Regions from separate parts of the Kosakonia sp. YIM B13571 genome, predicted to be linked through region 1. Evidence: predicted binding sites of a transcription regulator. Region 1 holds the regulator's gene; the other holds the start of a gene.
What was found. The regulator Fur, encoded in region 1, represses iron uptake genes when iron is present. The targets are predictions, from matches to a motif close to ATAATAATGAGAACNACTATCAA.

Region 1 (3,414 bases):
TGCCTTGATTCGTCGCGTAACTTTGTGGACAAAGTGATTGGCGAAATCCAACAGATGCATAAAGAAGCCGGGTTGCCGCTGAATACCTGGCATTTTGGCGGTGACGAAGCGAAAAACATCTATCTTGGCGCTGGTTATACGGATCAGAAAAAACCGGAGGCGGGCAAAGGCATTATCGATCAGAGCAATCAGGATAAGCCGTGGGCAAAATCGCAAGCCTGCCAGGCGATGATCAAAGAGGGCAAAGTTGCCGATGTTGAACATCTCTCCAGTTATTTCGGCGTGGAAGTCAGCAAGCTGGTGAAAGCGCACGGTATCGGCACAATGCAGGCGTGGCAGGATGGTTTGAAAGATGCCAAAGATGCATCAGTGTTTGCCACCGATCATGTCAATGTTAACTTCTGGGATACGCTCTACTGGGGTGGTTTTGACTCGGTGAATGACTGGGCGAACAAAGGCTTCCGCGTTGTGGTCTCTAACCCCGATTATGTGTATCTCGATTTCCCGAATGAAGTAAACCCGGCGGAAAGCGGCTACTACTGGGGCACGCGTTTTAGCGATGAACGTAAGATTTTCAGCTTTGCCCCGGACAACATGCCGCAGAACGCGGAAACCTCACTTGATCGTGATGGCAATCCGTTTAGCGCGAAATCTGACAAATTGTGGCCGGGCGCGTATGGCCTTTCCGCGCAGTTGTGGAGCGAAGTGGTGCGCACCGATAATCAGATGGAGTACATGATCTATCCGCGAATGGTTTCGGTGGCTGAACGCGCATGGCACCGCGCGGGCTGGGAGCAGGATTACAAAGCCGGACGTGAGTATAAAGGCGGCGAGACACATCTGGTGGATGTGAAAGCGCTGGAGCGAGACTGGCAACGCTTTGCGAACCTGTTAGGTCATCGCGAACTGGCGAAACTGGATAAGGCTGGTGTTCATTACCGCTTACCGGTTCCAGGAGCGCGTGTGGTGGGTGGAAAACTGGAAGCCAATACCAGCTTCCCTGGCATGGTGGTTGAGTTCTCAACCGACGGCGGCAAACACTGGCAGCGCTATGATGATAAAGCGCGTCCGCAAGTAAGTGGGGAAGTGCAGGTGCGCACTGCCAGCCCGGACGGCAAACGCTTTAGTCGTGTCGACAGCGTAAAAGCGTAATTTGAGGCAGTGATTAAACCCGGGGGCGCGAGCTTGCCGGGTTTTTTCTTTCAGTGCCGGTATTGCAGGCAAAAAAAAGCCAACCGTCAGGCTGGCTTTTTGGGTTTCAAAGCAGTTATTTCGCGTCGTGCGCGTGTTCATCTTCGCGGCAGTCGCCTTCGGCGCAGTGACCGTAAAGGTAAAGACTGTGGTTAGTCAGACGAATGCCGTGTTTCGCGGCGATTTCACGCTGACGCGCTTCAATGGAGTCATCACTGAATTCAATCACTTTGCCGCAATCGAGGCAGATTAGGTGATCGTGGTGATGCTGCTGAGTCAGTTCAAAAACGGACTTGCCGCCTTCGAAGTTATGACGGGTCACAATCCCGGCGTCGTCAAACTGGTTCAGTACACGGTAAACTGTTGCCAGCCCGATCTCTTCGCCCATGTCGATCAGTCGTTTGTATAAATCTTCCGCACTGACATGATGGTTATCCGGTTCCTGAAGCACTTCAAGGATTTTTAACCGAGGAAGCGTGACTTTCAGGCCGGCCTTCTTTAATGCGGTATTGTTGTCAGTCATGCGGAATCTGTCCTGTTGCTATACGATTCACTTCCTTAGCGGAAGTTATAAGGAATGCACCTGGGGTAATGCGTCTCATTATAGAACTGCCATGGCTGGATGAAAACTGCAAGCCCTCAAGTAAAGTAAGCTTATAAAACGTGGTGTCGCCAGCAAAGTCCTTTACGACGGCACCCAGTTTAGCAGGGCTTATTGTACAGCGATGGAGAAAAAAGTTAAAAATTTGTAGCAATTATTTCCATTGCTTTTATCTATTAATACGGCGTAACCCACAGATTACGCCATAAAAAATCAGGCGTTAATGATATCGTCCAGATGCAGCTCTTCGCGCACCTGTTTTACCCATTTCTGTACGCGCTCTGATGTCAGCTCTGGTTGACGGTCTTCGTCAATCGCAAGGCCAACAAAATGATCGTCGTCCGCGAGACCTTTAGAGGCTTCAAAATGGTAGCCCGCAGTTGGCCAGTGACCGACGATGGTTGCGCCGCGCGGTTCGATGATATCGCGAATGGTACCCAGCGCATCGCAGAAATACTCCGCGTAATCCTCCTGGTCGCCACAGCCGAACAGTGCCACTAATTTACCGTTAAAGTCGATCTCTTCCAGCGTCGGGAAAAAGTCATCCCAGTCGCACTGCGCTTCACCATAGTACCAGGTAGGAATGCCGAGCAACAGAATGTCATACCCTTCGATATCTTCTTTGCTGCTCTTGGCAATGTCATGGACGTCGGCAACGTCTTTACCTAGCTGACTCTGAATCATTTTCGCGATGTTTTCGGTGTTACCGGTGTCGCTGCCAAAGAAAATGCCTGTAATTGCCATGAGTAAAATAACCTCTTGAAACTTAATGAGTATGGTGGTGGCGCTACGCCCACAGATAAGGGCAATCATAGCAGAACAGGGAAGCGCGCGGAAACTGCTATCGCGTCGGACTGCACTGTATGACACATGAAAGTGTTATTTCGACGAGGTTTCGGAGGATTCGCTAGCCGCGCAATGCCTTCAACTGTGCCAACAGCATCTCTTCGATAAGCTCGCTGCGGCTCATATCACGCGCTTCTGCCAGCTCGTTTAACGCATCGACGGCTTCCACATTGAGTTTTAGTTCGACACGCTTAAGCCCACGAACTTTATCGCGTTTTAGCTGATTGCGTTTGTTGATGCGCAACTGTTCATCACGCGAGAGCGGGTTTGTCTTCGGCCGTCCCGGGCGACGCTCATTCGCGAACAGATCTAGTGTCGTACGGTCCGTTTGTTCTTTAGCCATGGTCTAAGCATACTACGGGAAAAACAAGCAATCGGGCGGCACGCCCGGGCTGAATAGCGCGCCATCATACATCAGCACAACGGACACGCCAACGACCGGGCGCGTTGAAACGACCGGTCGCCGCCTTTTTAATCAATTCGTCTTTTCAGCGAGATAGCGGCGGATGGCACGCATAACCGCGTCGGGTTTCTCGGCATGTACCCAGTGGCCGGAACCGGCAATTACATGCGCCCGTGCCTGCGGGAACTGCGCCAGCAACGCGTCACGGTACGCTTCGGTGACATAAGGAGAGTTCCCACCACGAACGAACAGGGCCGGTTTATGCCATGCAGGAACCGTTTCCCAGCCGACAATATGCGGGTATTGATCCCACAACACCGGCACGTTGAAACGCCACTCGCCATCAACAAACGATTTCAGCAGGAATTGAATG
Region 2 (3,414 bases), 110 kb from region 1:
CCGTTTGGGCGCTGGGCGTGCTGTTTCTGGCGCTGTGTGGCTGGCTAACGGCAGTGAGTTCACTGCTGCAATACACGCTGCTGCAAACGCAAACCCCGGAAGCGATGCTCGGGCGAATGAATGGTTTATGGACGGCGCAAAACGTTACCGGTGATGCCATTGGTGCCGCGCTGCTTGGCGCGATGGCATCAATGATGACACCGGTTTCGTCGGCGAGTATCAGCGGTTTTGTACTGGCGATAGTGGGCGTGGTGCTGGTGGTGTTACTCGGCGAGCTGCGGCGTTTTCGTCAGGTGCAGCCCGCCGCCGACGCCTGATTAACCAAACAGCGCCGACAAACGTTGTAACACGCGGGTAGCGCTGTAGTAATCAAGGCGGAACGTTTCCGCGCCCAGCGCGTACACGCGGTGGTTTTGTACCGCAGGCAGGTGCGCTAGCAACGGGTTCTGGCTGAGCGCATCCGCATCTTGCTGGTCACTGGCAAACAGGAACAGCGCTTCGCCATTCAGCCCGGCGGCCAGGTTCTCTCCGCCCAACTGGACGATGTCATGACGTTTACCCTGGCTCTGGCTGGTGTGCAGATTCGCCGGTAACGGGGCGAGGGAGAAGCCCAGTTGCTGCATCAATTTTCCCTGCGCGGACTCTTCGGTCCACAGATTGGCACCGTGCGCCGCCGGGGTATAAACCAGCGCGGAGATCGGCTGCGGCGGCAATTTCATACGCACTTTCACGTCAGCAAGCTGTTGATTGAACTGGCTAATACGCGCTGTCGCCTCTTTCTCGTGACCGGTGATTTCGCCAAGCTGCGTTAACAGCGCCTGCCAGCTTTTGTCGTCGTAGTTGATGACAAACGTCGGGGCGATGGTGGAGAGCTGATCGTACAGCGCCAGGGCCGAGTCGCCGCCGGTGGCGCTGATCAGGATTAAATCCGGCATCTGTGCGGCAACGGCCTCTGCGTTGGGTTCACCGATATAAAGACGTGCGACATTGCGCTGTTTGGCAATGCCTCCCCACTGGCGCAAAAAGCCCTGTTCGTCGGCGAAACGGTTATTCGGCGTGGTCGCGCCGCTGGCGATAACCGGCGCGTCAATCGCCAGCAGCGAACCGGTGAGCGTTACGCTGGTGGAAACAATGCGCAGCGGTTTGCTGGCAAGCGAGTGTGTTCCGTGGCTGTCGGTTATCTGGCGAGGCCAGTCGGCGGCGGTGGCTGAGGTTAGTCCTAAAACAAAAATACTCAAAAACGCTAAGGGCTTACGGCTCCAGAAAGAGAATTTCACTACACGTATCCTGTTTTTGTTGAGGTTAATGCTTCTCATTTTCATCGGTGAATGAAGCAGATGCAAGCATTAGCGCTGCGGGCGAAGAATCTGCTGTTGACAGAGTAGGGTATAACTTTTTATCTTACCGACACAAAACACAAATGATAATCATTATTAGTTCATTTATCGTTGTTGGAGGATGATATGGATACGTCCCTGGCTGAGGAAACCCGGCAGTCTGCGAAGACACTGGCCGCGGATCAGTTTTTCTTTATGTCGCCGTACCGCAGTTTCACCACCTCCGGGTGTGTGGCGCGTTTCTGCGAACCTGCCGCTGGCGGCGATGCGCCCGATAGCGCTTTCCAGCAAAAGCTGGTGCAAGCCTTTGCCGATGCAAAAGCGCAGGGCATTGCCCGCCCGGTGATGGTGGGGGCGATCCCCTTCGATACCACGCAGCCGTCTGCGCTGTTTATCCCGCACACCTGGCAAACTTTCTCCCGTCCGGATAAACAGCGGTCCGCCTGCTATTTCAACAGCGGCGCGATGCCGAATGTCACGGCGCAGCAGGCTATCCCGCCGCAAGACACGTTTATGCAGATGGTGGCGAACGCTGCCGCCCGCACTGCTACGCCGGAAGTCGACAAAGTGGTGCTCTCACGGCTGATTGAGATCACTACCGACAGCCGCATCGACAGCGGGGTGTTGCTGGAGCGTCTGATTGCCCAGAACCCGGCCAGTTTTAATTTCCACGTTCCGCTACCGGATGGCGCTGTACTGCTGGGCGCAAGCCCGGAACTGCTGCTGCGCAAAGAGCAGGAGCGCTTCAGTTCGCTGCCGTTGGCCGGTTCCGCACGTCGCCAGCCGGACGATATTCTTGACCGCGAAGCCGGCAACAAGCTGCTGGCGTCGGAAAAAGACCGGCACGAACACGAACTGGTGACGCAGGCGATGAAAAACGTACTGCAACCGCGCAGCCAAACTCTGACACTGCCGGATTCGCCGCAACTGGTTACTACGCCCACCTTGTGGCACCTGGCCACGCCGATTGAAGGCACCGCATTAGCCGGTGAAAACGCGCTGACGCTGGCCTGTCTGCTGCACCCGACCCCTGCGTTGAGCGGCTTCCCACACCGGGTGGCGAAACAGGTGATTGCCGAGCTGGAGCCGTTCAACCGCGAGCTGTTTGGCGGCATCGTTGGCTGGTGCGACGCGGAAGGAAACGGCGAGTGGGTGGTCACTATTCGCTGCGCACGGCTTCACGATAACCACGTTCGTCTGTTTGCCGGTGCCGGGATTGTTCCGGCCTCTTCGCCGCTTTCGGAGTGGCGCGAAACCGGCGTCAAGCTAAGCACCATGCTGAACGCATTTGGTTTGCACTGAGGATCAAGCATGACCATTCCTTTTACCCGCTGGCCGCACGAGTTTGCAGGGCGTTACCGTGAAAAGGGCTACTGGCAGGATTTGCCGCTGACCGACATTCTCACCCGCCACGCGCGCAGTGACGCCACGGCGGTGATCGACGGTGAACGGCGCTACAGTTACCGCCAGCTCAACGACGCTGCTGATAACCTGGCCTCGGCGTTACAGGCGCAGGGCATCACGCGCGGAGAAACGGCGCTGGTGCAACTGGGCAACGTGAGCGAGTTCTATATCACCTTCTTTGCGTTGCTGAAAATTGGCGTTGCGCCGGTAAATGCGCTGTTCAGCCATCAGCGCAGTGAACTGAACGCTTATGCCTCTCAAATCGCACCCGCGCTACTGATTGCCGATCGTGCGCACGACCTGTTCGCGAATGACACGTTTCTCACCACGTTTTTCGCGGAGCACCCATCGGTGCGCGTGGCGCTGTTGCGCGGCGACAGCGGCGAGCTGGCACTGGAAAATGCCATTGCGCGCCCGGCGGATAATTTTATTGCCTCGCCAACGCCTGCCGACGAAGTGGCGTTTTTCCAGCTTTCCGGCGGCAGTACCGGCACGCCAAAGCTCATTCCGCGCACGCACAATGATTACTACTACAGCATTGTGCGCAGTAACGAGATCTGCGAATTTAGCGCGCAAACCCGGTATCTCTGCGCGCTGCCTGCGGCGCACAACTACCCATTGAGTTCACCCGGTGCGCTTGGCGTATTCCACGCTGAAGGCTGCGTGGTGCTGG

Region 2: a site for Fur is predicted at 1,300-1,322, ahead of fepB (Fe2+-enterobactin ABC transporter substrate-binding protein). Genes of this name have one in related genera too.

What each region holds. Positions count from the first base shown of each region.
Region 1 covers NZ_JBHZPL010000001.1:513,597-517,010, reverse strand. Annotated here, with positions in the region: gene ACFX4O_RS02480 (beta-N-acetylhexosaminidase) at 1-1,152, shown strand, start outside; gene fur (ferric iron uptake transcriptional regulator) at 1,268-1,714, opposite strand; gene fldA (flavodoxin FldA) at 2,006-2,536, opposite strand; gene ybfE (LexA regulated protein) at 2,700-2,981, opposite strand; gene ybfF (esterase) at 3,114-3,414, opposite strand, start outside.
Region 2 covers NZ_JBHZPL010000001.1:622,904-626,317, reverse strand. Annotated here, with positions in the region: gene entS (enterobactin transporter EntS) at 1-317, shown strand, start outside; gene fepB (Fe2+-enterobactin ABC transporter substrate-binding protein) at 318-1,277, opposite strand; gene entC (isochorismate synthase EntC) at 1,464-2,639, shown strand; gene entE ((2,3-dihydroxybenzoyl)adenylate synthase EntE) at 2,649-3,414, shown strand, end outside.